4 regions of the Streptomyces sp. NPDC058697 genome follow, and region 1 is predicted to be linked to each of the others. Evidence: riboswitches for the same ligand, from Rfam matches in the RefSeq annotation. Region 1 holds a riboswitch; each other region holds the start of a gene.
What was found. Region 1 has a riboswitch for cobalamin ahead of ACFWXQ_RS21585 (ABC transporter substrate-binding protein). Riboswitches for the same ligand answer to the same signal wherever they lie in the genome.

Region 1 (3,200 bases):
GCGACGCCCGCGGCGATGAGCAGTCCCAGGCGCGGCCGTGTCACCCGGTGAGCCCGAACTCCCGCAGGGCGGAGGCGACTTGCTCGACGCCCTCGACCGTGCGGATGGTCGGGTTCATCGCCTGCCCGCTGAGCAGGACGTACCGCTTCTTCTTGACTGCGGTCATGTTCCTGGTGACCGGGTCGGACTCCAGGAACTCGATCTTCTTCTTCGCGGACTCGGCGGTCTGCGACTTGCGCGTCAGGTCGCCGATGACGAGCACGTCGGGGTCGCGGTCGGCGACGGTCTCCCAGTTGATCTGGGGCCACTCCTCGTGCGTGTCGTCGAAGACGTTCTTCGCGCCGAGGGTCCGGGTTATGACGCCGGGCGCGCCGCAACAGCCCGCCATGTAGGGCGAGTCGGAGTTGGCGAACCAGTACAGGAGGGTGACGTCGGAGGCGTCGATCCCCGAAGTGGCCTTCTTCGTCCGCTGCTTGAGGTCGGCGACGAGCTGTTCGCCCCGCTTCTCGACGCCGAACACCGCGGCCAGGTCGCGCACTTCGCCGTAGATGGCGTCGATGCCGAGGGCCTTCGTCCGCGCGCCGTCGCCGCCCGAGTCGTTGTCCTTGCCGACGCAGTCGGAGGGCGAGACGTAGGCGGGCACGCCGAGCTTCTCGAACTGGTCCCGGGTGGCCACGCCTCCCTTGCCGAGCGTCGACACGAACGAGGCGGCGACGAAGTCGGGGTCTGCGTCCAGGACCCGTTCGAAGGAGGGGTTGTTGTCGGCGATCCGCTCCACCTTCGCGTTCGCCTTCTCCAGGCCCTTCATCACCGGGTCGGTCCAGGTCGCGGTACCGGCCATCCGGTCGGCGAGGCCGAGGGAGAGCATGATCTCGGTGGTGCCCTGGTTGAGGGAGACGGCCCGCTCGGGCGGCGCCTCGACGCGTACGGTCTGTCCACAGTTGTCGAGGGTGACGGCGACCCCGGAGTCCGTGCCGGACGACGAGTCTCCCGAATCTCCCGAACCGCAGCCGGTCAGCAGGAGAGCCCCGGTCAGGACGAGGGCAGCGGGACGGGCAAGACGTGCGACGGGCACGGGAGTTCCTCAGGCGTCGAGGGCTCGAACGCGGAGCCCGGTCGTACGGTGCTCCCCCGTCGGCGCGTGACCGCGGAGGCCGCCAGCAGGTCTTCGGACTCGGGGTCACCCGGACGAGGCGCCTTCCCGGACCGTCATACCGGTCCAGTGGCCGATGCCACGCCCGTCACCCTCACCGCTGCGCGTCAGCTCCGGATTCCCACCGGATTCCCTGACCCACGTACATGGGTTCGACTGGCCTCGGCAAGCTATCACGGCGGGTGTCACGGACCGGCGGACGGGCAGGCAGTACGGGCCCAGCAGCCGCTCCACCTGTTCCGGCGGTGTTCACGGCCACGCCACGCCCCTGCCCAGGGCCCTGCCCCCGCGGCCTGAATGAGTGGTTCCGCTAGTTGAGTCACTCGGAGGCACCGGAGGGCCGCCCCATGACCGGAACCGAAACGGCGGGGACCGCACCCACTCCCCCGCCCTCGTCCACACCCCCTTCCCCGTCCCCATCCCCGTCCCCGCCCGCGTCCTCGATCAACCGTCGGCGCTTTCTGCTCGCGTCCGGCGCCGTCGCGGCGGGAGCGACCGGAGGAGCGGCGGCCGTCTTCCCACGGCAGCGCCCGGCCCCCTCCGTGCAGCCCGCGGCGGAGAGTGCGGCCCCGCAGCCGGCCGCCGCCACCCGACGGCCGGCGCCGCGACGCGCGGCCCCGTACGCGACGACCACCCTGGAGACGACGGCCCGCCTCGGAGGCCGCGCGCACACCGACACCTACCGCCGGCTCGTCTCCGGCCCCGGCTGGCCCGTGGTCGTACGCGGAGAGCTCGCGCCTGCCGCCACCGGCCGCCAGGACCGGCGCACACCGCTCGCGTGCTTCGTGCAGTTCACCGACCTCCACCTCACCGATGTGCAGAACCCGCTGCGCACCGAGTTCCTGCGGTCGCGCAGGCCTGCCGCGTGGCGGGCCCAGGAGGCGCTGACGGTGGCGGGGGCGGTGGCGCTCGTGGAGCAGGTGAACGCGCTCGGCGGGGGCCCGTACACCGGCCTCGTGCCCTCGTTCGTGATGACGACGGGCGACAACATCGACAACAACTCCGCGATCGAACTGGAGTGGTTCCTCACGCTGATGAGCGGCGGCAGGATCACTCCCAACACCGGGGATCCGGCGGCGTACGAAGGCGTCCAGAACTCCGGCCTGCCCCTCTACTGGCACCCGGACGACGCGGCCCTGCGCGACCTGGACAAGCGGCGCGGGCTGCCCCGCATCCCCGGCTTCCTCGACGCCGCGATACGGCCGGTGACCAGCCCGGGGCTCGACATCCCCTGGTACTCCACGGTCGGCAACCACGACGACATTCCCGGCGGCTGTCTGTCCCCTGCGCTGGGCGACTTCGCCGTCGGCTCCCGCAAGCTGCTGTCGGTCCCGGCCACGGACGCGGCCGCCTACGCGAAGGCGCTGAACTCCGGCGACGACCCCAAGAGCGAGGTGCTCTCGGCGATCCTGAAGAGGCACACGGCCTCGGCGCGGACGGTCACGGCCGACGAACGGCGCCGACTGTTCACCCCGCACGACTACCTGGCCGCGCATCTCGACCCGGCCCACGCCGGTGCGGGCCCGGTCGGCCACGGCTACACGGAGAACAACCTCGACGGCGACCGGATGTACTACTCGTTCCGGGTGGCCGAGAACGTCATCGGCATCAGCATCGACACGACGTACCGCAGCGGCCACTACGAGGGCTCGCTGGGCACCGATCAACTCCGCTGGCTGGAGCGGACGCTGGCCGCGCACAGCTCCCGGTCCTACGACGCCGACGGCCGCCTCGTACGCAACCCCGGGGCCGACGACGCCCATGTGCTGGTCTTCAGCCACCACCACAGTCCGAGCATGACCCGCCGCCCCGACGCCGCCCGCACCGAGGAGCCGCGGCACGACGGTGCGGAGGTCCTCGCCCTGCTCCACCGCTTCCCGAACGTGGTGGCCTGGATCAACGGCCACAGCCATGTCAACCGGATCACTCCCCACGCGCACGCCACGCCCGCCCGGTCCTTCTGGGAGGTCAACACCGCCTCCCACCTGGACTATCCGCACCATGCCCGGGTGATCGAGCTGGCCGACAACGGGGACGGCACGGTGTC
Region 2 (3,200 bases), on a different contig from region 1:
GCGAGGGTGACGACCTCGGCCGTCTTCTGCCGGGCGAAGGCGAGCCAGCGCAGGATCTGCGGCTCGATGTCCCGTTCGGCGGTGGCGTCGAGCGGCACGTGGAGCAGTGAGCAGGACGCGGCCACGTCGACCCGGTCGGCCAGTCCCAGCAGGGTGCCGAGCGTGGCGAGGGACTTGGTGAGGTCGTTGACCCAGATATTGCGTCCGTTGACCACGCCCGCGACCAGGCGCTTGCCGGGTAGTCCGCCCACCGCGGCCAGGGCGTCCAGGTTGGCGGCGGCCGCCTCGGTGAAGTCGAGCGCGAGGCCCTCGACCGGGGCCTTGGCCAGCACCGGCAGGGCGTCGCCGAGCCGGTCGAAGTAGGAGGCGACCAGCAGCTTCGGACGGTCGGTGAGTGCGCCGAGGTCGCGGTAGGCGCGCGTGGCGGCGTTCAGTTCGGCCGGGGTGCGGTCCTGAACCAGAGCGGGCTCGTCGAGCTGGACCCACTCCGCGCCCGCCGCCCGCAGATCGGAGAGGACCTCGGCGTACACCGGGAGCAGTCGGTCGAGCAGGGTCAGCGGGTCGAAGTCCGCGGCCACACCGGGCGCGGGCTTGGCGAGCAGGAGATAGGTGACGGGGCCGACGAGGACCGGCCGGGCGGTGAGGCCGAGCGCGAGGGCTTCGTGGAGCTCGGCGACCTGCTTCGCGGAGTCGGCGGTGAAGACGGTGTCCGGGCCCAACTCCGGGACCAGATAGTGGTAGTTGGTGTCGAACCACTTCGTCATCTCCAGCGGCGCCACGTCCTGGGTGCCGCGGGCCATCGCGAAGTAGCCGTCGAGCGCGTCGGCCTCGACCGCGGCGCGGTGGCGCCCGGGGATCGCGCCGACCATGACGCTGGTGTCCAGGACATGGTCGTAGTACGAGAAGTCGCCGGTCGGCACTTCGTGGATGCCGGCCTCGGCCAGCTGCCGCCAGTTGGTGCGGCGCAGTTCGGCGGCGGTGGCCCGGAGGGCGTCGGCGTCGACGCGGCCCTTCCAGTACCCCTCGATCGCCTTCTTCAGTTCCCGGCCCCTGCCCTGACGGGGGTAGCCGTACACGGTGGCCCGTGCCGCCGCGGCTGCGGACTTCGATGTCACGGAACTCTCCTTCGCGAGATGTCTCCCTGAGATCCCGGGACGGGACGTGGGCGCGAAGGGGTGACGAACCCGGCAGAGGCACCTCGCGCGGCATGCGCGGTCGTCCGCCGGATATGTACGCCTGACCCGCCCACGAGGTCACCGGGATTGTCCGTACGCGATCGGTCGCGCACGGGCAGATGGCAGGTCTTCGGACTCGCGGGCACGCCCTCCGTACGGAGGGCACCTACTGGCCGTCGCTTCCCAGGTCCCGCTTCTCGGGGCCCAGTGCGTATGACGGCGGTCGTTCCCGCTCACCGCTGCGGGGCAGTCCCGGATTCCCACCGGGTTCCCTCTTGCGACGCATCCCGCCTGGCGGACGGGGCGAACCAGCTGCACGGTCAGCTTAGGCCCTGCCGTCAAATGCCCGGCTGCCGGACGGCGTCGTACACGTGGAACCCGCGGCCCGTCTTACGGCCCAGCAGCCCGGCCTCCACCATCCGCTGGAGCAGCGGGGGAGGGGCGTAGAGCGGCTCCCTGAACTCGTCGTAGAGGGATTCCGCGATCGAGGCGACGGTGTCGAGGCCGATCAGGTCCGCCAGCCTGAGCGGTCCCATGGGGTGGGCGCAGCCGAGTTCCATGCCCGCGTCGATGTCGGTGGCGGTGGCGAAACCGGACTCGGCCATGCGGATCGCGGCCAGCAGATAGGGCACGAGCAGGGCGTTGACGACGAAGCCCGCCCGGTCCCGCGCGTGGACCACGGTCTTGCCGAGGACCCGGGTGGCGAAGTCCTCGACGGCCCCGACCGTCCCGGGCGCCGTGTGGAGCGAGGCCACGATCTCCACCAGCGGCAGCACGGGAACGGGGTTGAAGAAGTGCAGCCCGACGACCCGGTCGGCACGCCTCGTCGCCATGCCGAGCCGCATGATCGGGAGGGACGAGGTGTTGGTCGCGAGGATCGCCCCGGGATCCTCGACGATCTTGTCCAGCGCGGCGAAGACCTCCGTCTTGGCGTCCGCGTTCTCCACGACGGCCTCGACGACGAGCTGCCGGTCGGCGAGGTCTTCGAGGGCCTGGGTGAAGGCCAGCCGGTCGAGGGCGTCCCGCGCCGAGTCCCGGTCCAGCTTCCCGCGCCGCACCGCCCGGTCGAGGGAGGCCGACACCCGCTCCCGTGCGGCACGGGCCGCCATGGCGTCCACCTCGCACACGACGGTGTCGAGGCCGGCCCTGGCACACACCTCGGCGATCCCGGCGCCCATCCGGCCGCCGCCGACCACGCCCACCCGGCGGATGTCCCGGCTGATGTCCCCGCTCATGCTCGTCCCTCCCGATACTGTGCCTCCGCGTGCCGGACAAGGTGACGGCTGTAGGCGTCAGGGGTGAAGAACAACGGCAACTCGCCTGCCAGCGCGGTCCGTTCGAAGAGCTCCCGCACCTCGTCGAGGGCCGCCCAGGGGTACTGGGCGCCGAGCGCGGCGAGTTCGTCGTCGAGCAGCCGCTCCACGGTCTCCCTCTCGACCACCCGGTGCCGCAGCCACTGCCAGATCTGCACCCGCGTGATCTCGGCGGTCGCCGCGTCCTCCATCAGCCCGTCCAGGGCGACGGCCCCCTGCCCGCGAAGCCAGGCGTCGAAGTAGCGCAGGGCGACCGCGATGTTCGTACGCACGCCTTCCGGCGTGGGCGGCCCGCTGACACGGCGTACCGACAGCAGGTCCGCGGCGGTCACCTCCACGTCGTCGCGGGTACGGTCGATCTGGTGCGGCCGGTCGCCGAGTACGGTGTCGAAAACCTCCCGGCACACGGGCACCAGGCCGGGGTGGGCCACCCAGGAGCCGTCGAAGCCGTCCTCCGCCTCGCGCTCCTTGTCGAGGCGGACCTTGGCCAGAGCCGCCTCACGCGCGGCCGGGTCCCTGCCGGGCACCTGCGCGGCCATGCCCCCGATGGCATGGGCACCGCGCCGGTGGCAGGTGCGCACCAGCAGCTCGGTGTACGCGCGCATGAACGGCGCGGTCATGGTCACCTTCGCCCGGTCGGGCAGCAGGAAGTCGGTGCGGTGCCCGAAGGTCTTGATCAGGCTGAACAGGTAGTCCCAGCGGCCCGCGTTGA
Region 3 (3,200 bases), on a different contig from region 1:
ACGGAGTCCTCCGCACAGGCGCTGCTGCGGCTCTCCCGGGAGCACGAGGGCGAGCTGACCGTGTGCGCCACCGGCCCGCTCACCAACGTGGCCATCGCGCTCCTGGAGGACCCGGCCTTCGCCCGCCGCGTGAAGAAGTTCGTGTTCATGGGCGGCAACGCGCAGGTGCCCGGAAACATCACCCCGGTCGCCGAGTTCAACATGTGGGCGGACCCGGACGCCGCCGAGGTGGTGCTCTCCTCCGGCATCCCGTTCACCATGGTCGACCTGGACGCCTCGCACCGCTGGCTCTTCGGCCCCGCCGACCTCGCCGCGCTGGAGGCGGCGGGGACGGGCGCGGCGCTCGCCGCCCGGCTGCTGCGGGTCTACACCGACTCCTACCGCCGCCACGGCGGAGGCGACTCCTGCCCGCTGCACGACCCGCTCGCCGTGGGCGTGTGCGCGGACGAGTCGTTCGTGACGCTCGCGGAGGGAGCCGTCGTCGTCGAGTGCTCCAGCGAACTCACCCGCGGCCAGACCGTGTTCGTCCCCTCGGCCGCCCAGCGGAACTACTACACCGAGTCGCCCGCCCTGACGGCCCGCACCCGCCTCACGGGCCGCGTGGCCCTCGGCCCGGGCCCCCGCGACTTCACGAAGGACTTCGTCACGACCCTCCCGCAGTGGCCGGCCGTGGGCTGAGCCCGCCCCTGGGAAAAACTCGGCGACCTCTGTCGTACCCCTCGGGCACACTGCCAAGCATGACCATCGTGATCAGGCGGGCGAGGCCCGAGGAGTACGAGGCTGTGGGCGAGATCACCGCGCAGGCCTATCTCGGCGACGGGCTGCTCGACTTCGGGGAGAGCGACGAGTATCTGGGCGAGCTGCGGGACGTGGCGAAGCGGGCCGCCGCGGCCGACGTACTGGTGGCCGTGGTGGGGGCGGGCGCGGGCGAGCGGGTCGTCGGCGGCGTGACCTTCGTCCCGTCCGGCGGGCCGATGGCAGACATCGCGCGCGAGGGCGAGGCAGAGATACGGATGCTGGCGGTCGCGAAGGAGGCCCGCGGGCACGGGGCGGGCGAGGCCCTCGTGCGTGCCTGCGTCGACCGCGCCCGGGCCACGGACGGCTGCATACGCGTCGTGCTGTCCACCCAGCGCACCATGCACAGCGCCCATCGCATCTACGGACGCCTCGGCTTCACCCGCGCCCCCGACCGCGACTGGAACCCGGTCCCGGACCTCGACGACATCATGCTGCTCACCTACGAATTGACACTCTGACACCCTCCGAAGCCGACACGACACAAGATGTGGGGGTGCTTCCCGAGCCCGGCACAAGATGTATGCTCATGCTCGCTGTCGCCGCAGGGGAATCCGGTGCGAATCCGGAACTGTCCCGCAACGGTGTACTTGTGCATGTCTGTCCCCAGAGGAGAGCCGTGCGCCTGGTCAGTCCGAGGACCTGCCGACAGCGTGCCCAGGCCACCCGGCCCGGGTGCCATGACGTCCGGGCCTCGCGGAGTGGGCCGGTGGACGCGGCGTACCGCTGCGCAGAGCGTGTACCCCCGTGTGCCCCGAACCCCTCTCCCCGCAGGCCCCGTGCCGAGCGAGGGAGAGCCCCACGTGACCATCGCGCCAGCCGATCCGGTCTCAGCGAAAGCGCCCCAGTACCAGCAGGACAGGGCCGAGGCCGACGGACCGGGAACCGTGTTGCTGCGGACCCTGACCGACCTCACCGCCGACCTTCCCGACGCCGATCCCGGCAGGGTCGCCGCCGCCGCGCTGCGCGGCCGGTCCTCCGTCGGGGCCGACGGGATCACCGCGGAGCTGCGCGAGCTGGCCACGGAGTCGGCCGCGGGCCTCATCTCCGAGGACCCCGTGTACTCGAAGCTGGCCGCCCGTCTGCTGACGATCGGCATCGCCGAGGAGGCCGCCTCGCAGGGGGTCAGGTCCTTCTCCGAGTCCGTCGCGGTCGGCCACCGCGAGGGCCTGATCGCCGACCGCACCGCCGAGTTCGTACGGACCCACGCGGCCCGTCTGGACGCGCTGATCGACCTCGAAGGTGACGACCGCTTCGGCTACTTCGGCCTGCGCACGCTGCACAGCCGGTATCTGCTGCGGCACCCGATCACGCGGTCCGTCATCGAGACTCCCCAGCACTTCATGCTGCGTGTCGCCGCCGGCCTCGCCGAGGACGACTCGACCAGGTCCGTCGACGAAGTGGCCGCGCTGTACCGGCTGATGAGCCGCCTCGACTACCTGCCGTCCTCCCCCACGCTCTTCAACTCCGGTACGCGGCACCCGCAGATGTCGTCCTGCTACCTCCTCGACTCCCCGCTGGACGAGCTGGACTCCATCTACGACCGCTACCACCAGGTCGCCCGGCTCTCGAAGCACGCGGGCGGCATCGGTATCGCGTACTCCCGTGTCCGCTCGCGCGGTTCCCTGATCCGCGGGACGAACGGGCACTCCAACGGCATCGTCCCGTTCCTGAAGACGCTCGACGCCTCGGTGGCCGCCGTGAACCAGGGCGGCCGGCGCAAGGGCGCGGCCGCGGTCTACCTGGAGACCTGGCACTCCGACATCGAGGAGTTCCTGGAGCTGCGCGACAACACCGGTGAGGACGCCCGGCGTACGCACAACCTGAATCTCGCGCACTGGATCCCGGACGAGTTCATGCGCCGGGTCAACGAGGACCGCGTGTGGTCGCTGTTCTCGCCCTCCGACGTGCCCGAGCTGGTCGACCTGTGGGGCGAGGAGTTCGACGCCGCCTACCGCAAGGCGGAGGACCGGGGCCTCGCCAAGAAGACGATCCCGGCCCGCGATCTGTACGGCCGCATGATGCGCACCCTCGCGCAGACCGGCAACGGCTGGATGACCTTCAAGGACGCCGCCAACCGCACGGCCAACCAGACCGCGCTGCCCGGCCACACGGTCCACTCCTCCAACCTCTGCACGGAGATCCTGGAGGTCACGGACGACGGGGAGACGGCGGTCTGCAACCTCGGTTCGGTGAACCTGGGTGCCTTTGTCGACACAACGACAGGTGACATCGACTGGGAGCGGCTGGACGCGACCGTCCGTACCGCCGTCACCTTCCTCGACCGGGTCGTCGACATCAACTTCTACCCGACCGAGCAGGCGGGCCGTTCCAACGCCAAGTGGCGGCCGGTGGGCCTGGGCGCGATGGGTCTGCAGGACGTCTTCTTCAAGCTGCGGCTGCCC
Region 4 (3,200 bases), on a different contig from region 1:
CCAAGAGAAGCCTGGGTAAATGGAACACATCACGCTCCTACTCGGAATCGTGATCGTTACCGCTCTCGTGTTCGATTTCACGAACGGTTTCCACGACACGGCCAACGCGATGGCGACGACCATCTCGACAGGTGCCCTGAAGCCCAAGACGGCGGTGGCCATGTCCGCCGTGCTGAACCTCGTCGGTGCGTTCCTCTCCGTGGAGGTCGCCAAGACGATCTCCGGCGGCATCATCAACGAAGAGGGCATCCGCACCGAAGTGATCTTCGCGGCGCTCGTCGGCGCCATTCTGTGGAATCTGCTGACCTGGCTCCTGGGTCTGCCCTCCAGTTCCTCCCACGCACTGTTCGGCGGCCTGATCGGTGCCGCGGTCATGTCGGCCGGCTGGTCGTCGGTGAACGGTTCGACCGTCGTCACCAAGGTCCTGCTCCCCGCGATCGCCGCGCCGCTGGTGGCCGGACTCGCCGCGATGCTCGCCACCCGGCTGACGTACCGCATCAGCGACAAGGCCGGTGAGCAGGCGACCTCCAAGGGCTACCGCGCGGGTCAGATCACCTCCGCGGGCCTGGTCTCGCTGGCCCACGGCACGAACGACGCGCAGAAGACCATGGGCATCATCACGCTCGCCCTGGTCACCGGCGGTGTGCTCGCGCCCGGGTCGAATCCCCCCATGTGGGTCATCGTCTCGGCCGGTATCGCCATCGCGCTCGGCACCTACCTGGGCGGCTGGCGCATCATCCGCACCATGGGCAAGGGCCTCACCGACCTCGCGCCGCCGCAGGGCTTCGCCGCCCAGACCAGCGCCGCGACGGTCATCCTGGCCTCCTCGCACCTCGGCTTCTCGCTCTCCACCACCCAGTCCTGTTCCGGCGCCGTGATGGGTTCAGGCCTCGGCCGCAAGGGCGGCGTCGTCCGCTGGTCGACCGCGACCCGGATGTTCGTCGCCTGGGGCCTCACGCTCCCCGCCGCCGGACTGGTCGGCGCGGGCGCCGAGTTCCTCACCAAGCAGGGCACCTGGGGCATCGTCCTCACCGGCGCGCTGCTGATCGCGGGCTCGGCGGTCATCTGGACGCTCTCCCGCCGCCAGCCCGTCACCGTCGACAACGTGAACGACGTCAGCGGCGAGCCCGCGGGCGTCGTGACCACCGCCATCGCCGCCGTCACCCCGCCGCCGACGGGCACGGTCGCCGCGGCCGACGACCTCAAGACCACCATCCCGGGCCCGGACGCCACCGAGCCCGTCCGTACGGCCACGGTGTAAGGAACCCACAGCATGAAGATCGACTGGGCAGCCCTCGGCTCCGTCTTCGGAGTCAGCCTCATCGTCACCGTCGCCCTCGTGGGCCTCTTCACCCTCGGCATCGTCGGCCTCTCCAAGCGCGAGTCGGCCTCCGCCCAGGGCGGCACCGCGACCCTCGCGGTCACCGGCGCGTACGCCTGCTTCGCCGCGTGCGCGGCAGCGGTGGCGTACGGCATCTCTCTGATCGTCGCCTGACGCGTACGGCACCTCCGTCACGCACGACTGCGCCCCGTCGACCCCTCGGTCGGCGGGGCGCAGTCGTGTCCGCGTGAGCGGCGATGTGGGCCTCAGCACACTCTCCCGTCGCAGGTCAACAGCAAGTTGACGGGTGTTCGTGGGCGTGGTGGACTGCCGGAGCCATGTACGGCGGCAGGAGAGGAAGCCGGTGCGAATCCGGCGCGGTCCCGCCACTGTTACCGGGGAATCGATACCCCGGGAGCCAGGAACTCTCGCCGTCGGTCTCGTCGAACCAGGGCGCGGACACCCTGAGTGAGGACAAATCGCCATGCCCGGCTGCCCAAGTGCCTTTCCAGCGACGGTTGTGCCCGATCTGACGGTCGGCTGAACCGATGCGTGCCGATCGCGTCTTCGCGTACGGCGCCGCCGCCGGCCTTCTCGGTGACCTGCTGCTCGGCGATCCCCGCCGGGGGCATCCGGTCGCCGCGTTCGGACGGGCCGCGGGAGCCGTGGAGCGGGTGCTGTGGCGGGACCACCGGGGGTGGGGCGCGCTGCACACCGCCGTGTGTGTGGGTGGCGCCACCTCGCTCGCCGCGCTCGCCGGGCGTTCCGTACGTCCCTCTCGTGCCGCGTCCGTCGCCCTGACCGCCGCCGCCACCTGGTCCGTTGTCGGCGGGACCTCGCTCGGGCGGGAGGCCCGGGCCATCGGCGGGGCGCTCGCCGCCGGGGACATCGAGGTGGCCCGGGAGCGGCTGCCTCATCTCTGCGGGCGGGATCCGCAAGCGCTGGACGCCGACGGGATCGCCCGGGCCGTCGTGGAGTCCGTCGCCGAGAACACCTCCGACGCCGTGGTGGGCGCCCTCGTGTGGGGTGCCGCGGCCGGTGTGCCGGGGCTGGTCGGATTCCGTGCCGTGAACACGCTCGACGCGATGGTCGGGCACAGGTCCGCCAAGTACCGGCGGTACGGGTGGGCTTCCGCGCGGCTCGACGACGTCGCGGGGTGGCCGGGGGCGCGGCTGACCGCCGTCCTCGCCGCCGCCGCGGGAAGTGATCCGCGCGGGGCCGTACGCGCCTGGCGTGCGGATGCCGTCAAGCATCCGAGCCCCAACGCCGGGCCCGTCGAGGCCTCGTTCGCGGGGGCGCTCGGCGTGCGGCTGGGCGGGACGCTCTCGTACGCGGGACGGGTCGAGCACCGGCCCGTACTCAATGGTGAGGGGCGGGCCGTGGAGGTCGGGGACATCGAGCGGGCCGTGCGGCTCTCGCGGCGCGTGGGCTGGCTCGCGCTCGGCGTGAGTGTCGCCGGACGGCTGCTCGTCAACGGCCTTCGCTCGAAGGGGCGTACCTCATGAGCCGGGGAACGAGCGGGGGAACGGGTGGCGGGCTGCTCGTCGCCGGTACCACCTCCGACGCCGGCAAGAGCGTCGTCACCGCCGGGATCTGCCGGTGGCTGGTGCGGCAGGGCGTCAAAGTCGCACCTTTCAAGGCGCAGAACATGTCGCTCAACTCGTTCGTCACGCGGGAGGGCGCCGAGATCGGGCGGGCGCAGGCCATGCAGGCGCAGGCCGCGCGCGTGGAGCCCACCGCGCTCATGAATCCCGTACTGCTCAAGCCGGGCAGCGACCGGAGCAGTCAGGTCGTCCTCATGGGCAAACCTGTCGGGGAGATGAGTGCCCGCGGCTATCACGGCGGGCGTCAGGAACAGCTCCTCGGGACGGTCCTGGAG

Region 2: linked by a shared signal. The riboswitch ahead of metE (5-methyltetrahydropteroyltriglutamate--homocysteine S-methyltransferase) and the one ahead of ACFWXQ_RS21585 (ABC transporter substrate-binding protein) in region 1 are both predicted to bind cobalamin.
Region 3: linked by a shared signal. The riboswitch ahead of ACFWXQ_RS37790 (ribonucleoside-diphosphate reductase subunit alpha) and the one ahead of ACFWXQ_RS21585 (ABC transporter substrate-binding protein) in region 1 are both predicted to bind cobalamin.
Region 4: linked by a shared signal. The riboswitch ahead of ACFWXQ_RS33940 (cobalamin biosynthesis protein) and the one ahead of ACFWXQ_RS21585 (ABC transporter substrate-binding protein) in region 1 are both predicted to bind cobalamin.

What each region holds. Positions count from the first base shown of each region.
Region 1 is NZ_JBHXSU010000008.1:253,475-256,674, forward strand. It holds gene ACFWXQ_RS21580 (FecCD family ABC transporter permease) at 1-44, opposite strand, end outside; gene ACFWXQ_RS21585 (ABC transporter substrate-binding protein) at 41-1,075, opposite strand; cobalamin riboswitch at 1,142-1,329, opposite strand; gene ACFWXQ_RS21590 (TIGR03767 family metallophosphoesterase) at 1,501-3,200, shown strand, end outside.
Region 2 is NZ_JBHXSU010000003.1:676,066-679,265, forward strand. It holds gene metE (5-methyltetrahydropteroyltriglutamate--homocysteine S-methyltransferase) at 1-1,115, opposite strand, end outside; cobalamin riboswitch at 1,279-1,503, opposite strand; gene ACFWXQ_RS10740 (3-hydroxybutyryl-CoA dehydrogenase) at 1,514-2,398, opposite strand; gene aceB (malate synthase A) at 2,407-3,200, opposite strand, start outside.
Region 3 is NZ_JBHXSU010000025.1:5,107-8,306, forward strand. It holds gene ACFWXQ_RS37780 (nucleoside hydrolase) at 1-678, shown strand, start outside; gene ACFWXQ_RS37785 (GNAT family N-acetyltransferase) at 738-1,256, shown strand; cobalamin riboswitch at 1,289-1,460, shown strand; gene ACFWXQ_RS37790 (ribonucleoside-diphosphate reductase subunit alpha) at 1,599-3,200, shown strand, end outside.
Region 4 is NZ_JBHXSU010000019.1:66,262-69,461, forward strand. It holds gene ACFWXQ_RS33930 (anion permease) at 20-1,261, shown strand; gene ACFWXQ_RS33935 (hypothetical protein) at 1,274-1,495, shown strand; cobalamin riboswitch at 1,636-1,772, shown strand; gene ACFWXQ_RS33940 (cobalamin biosynthesis protein) at 1,870-2,826, shown strand; gene ACFWXQ_RS33945 (cobyric acid synthase) at 2,823-3,200, shown strand, end outside.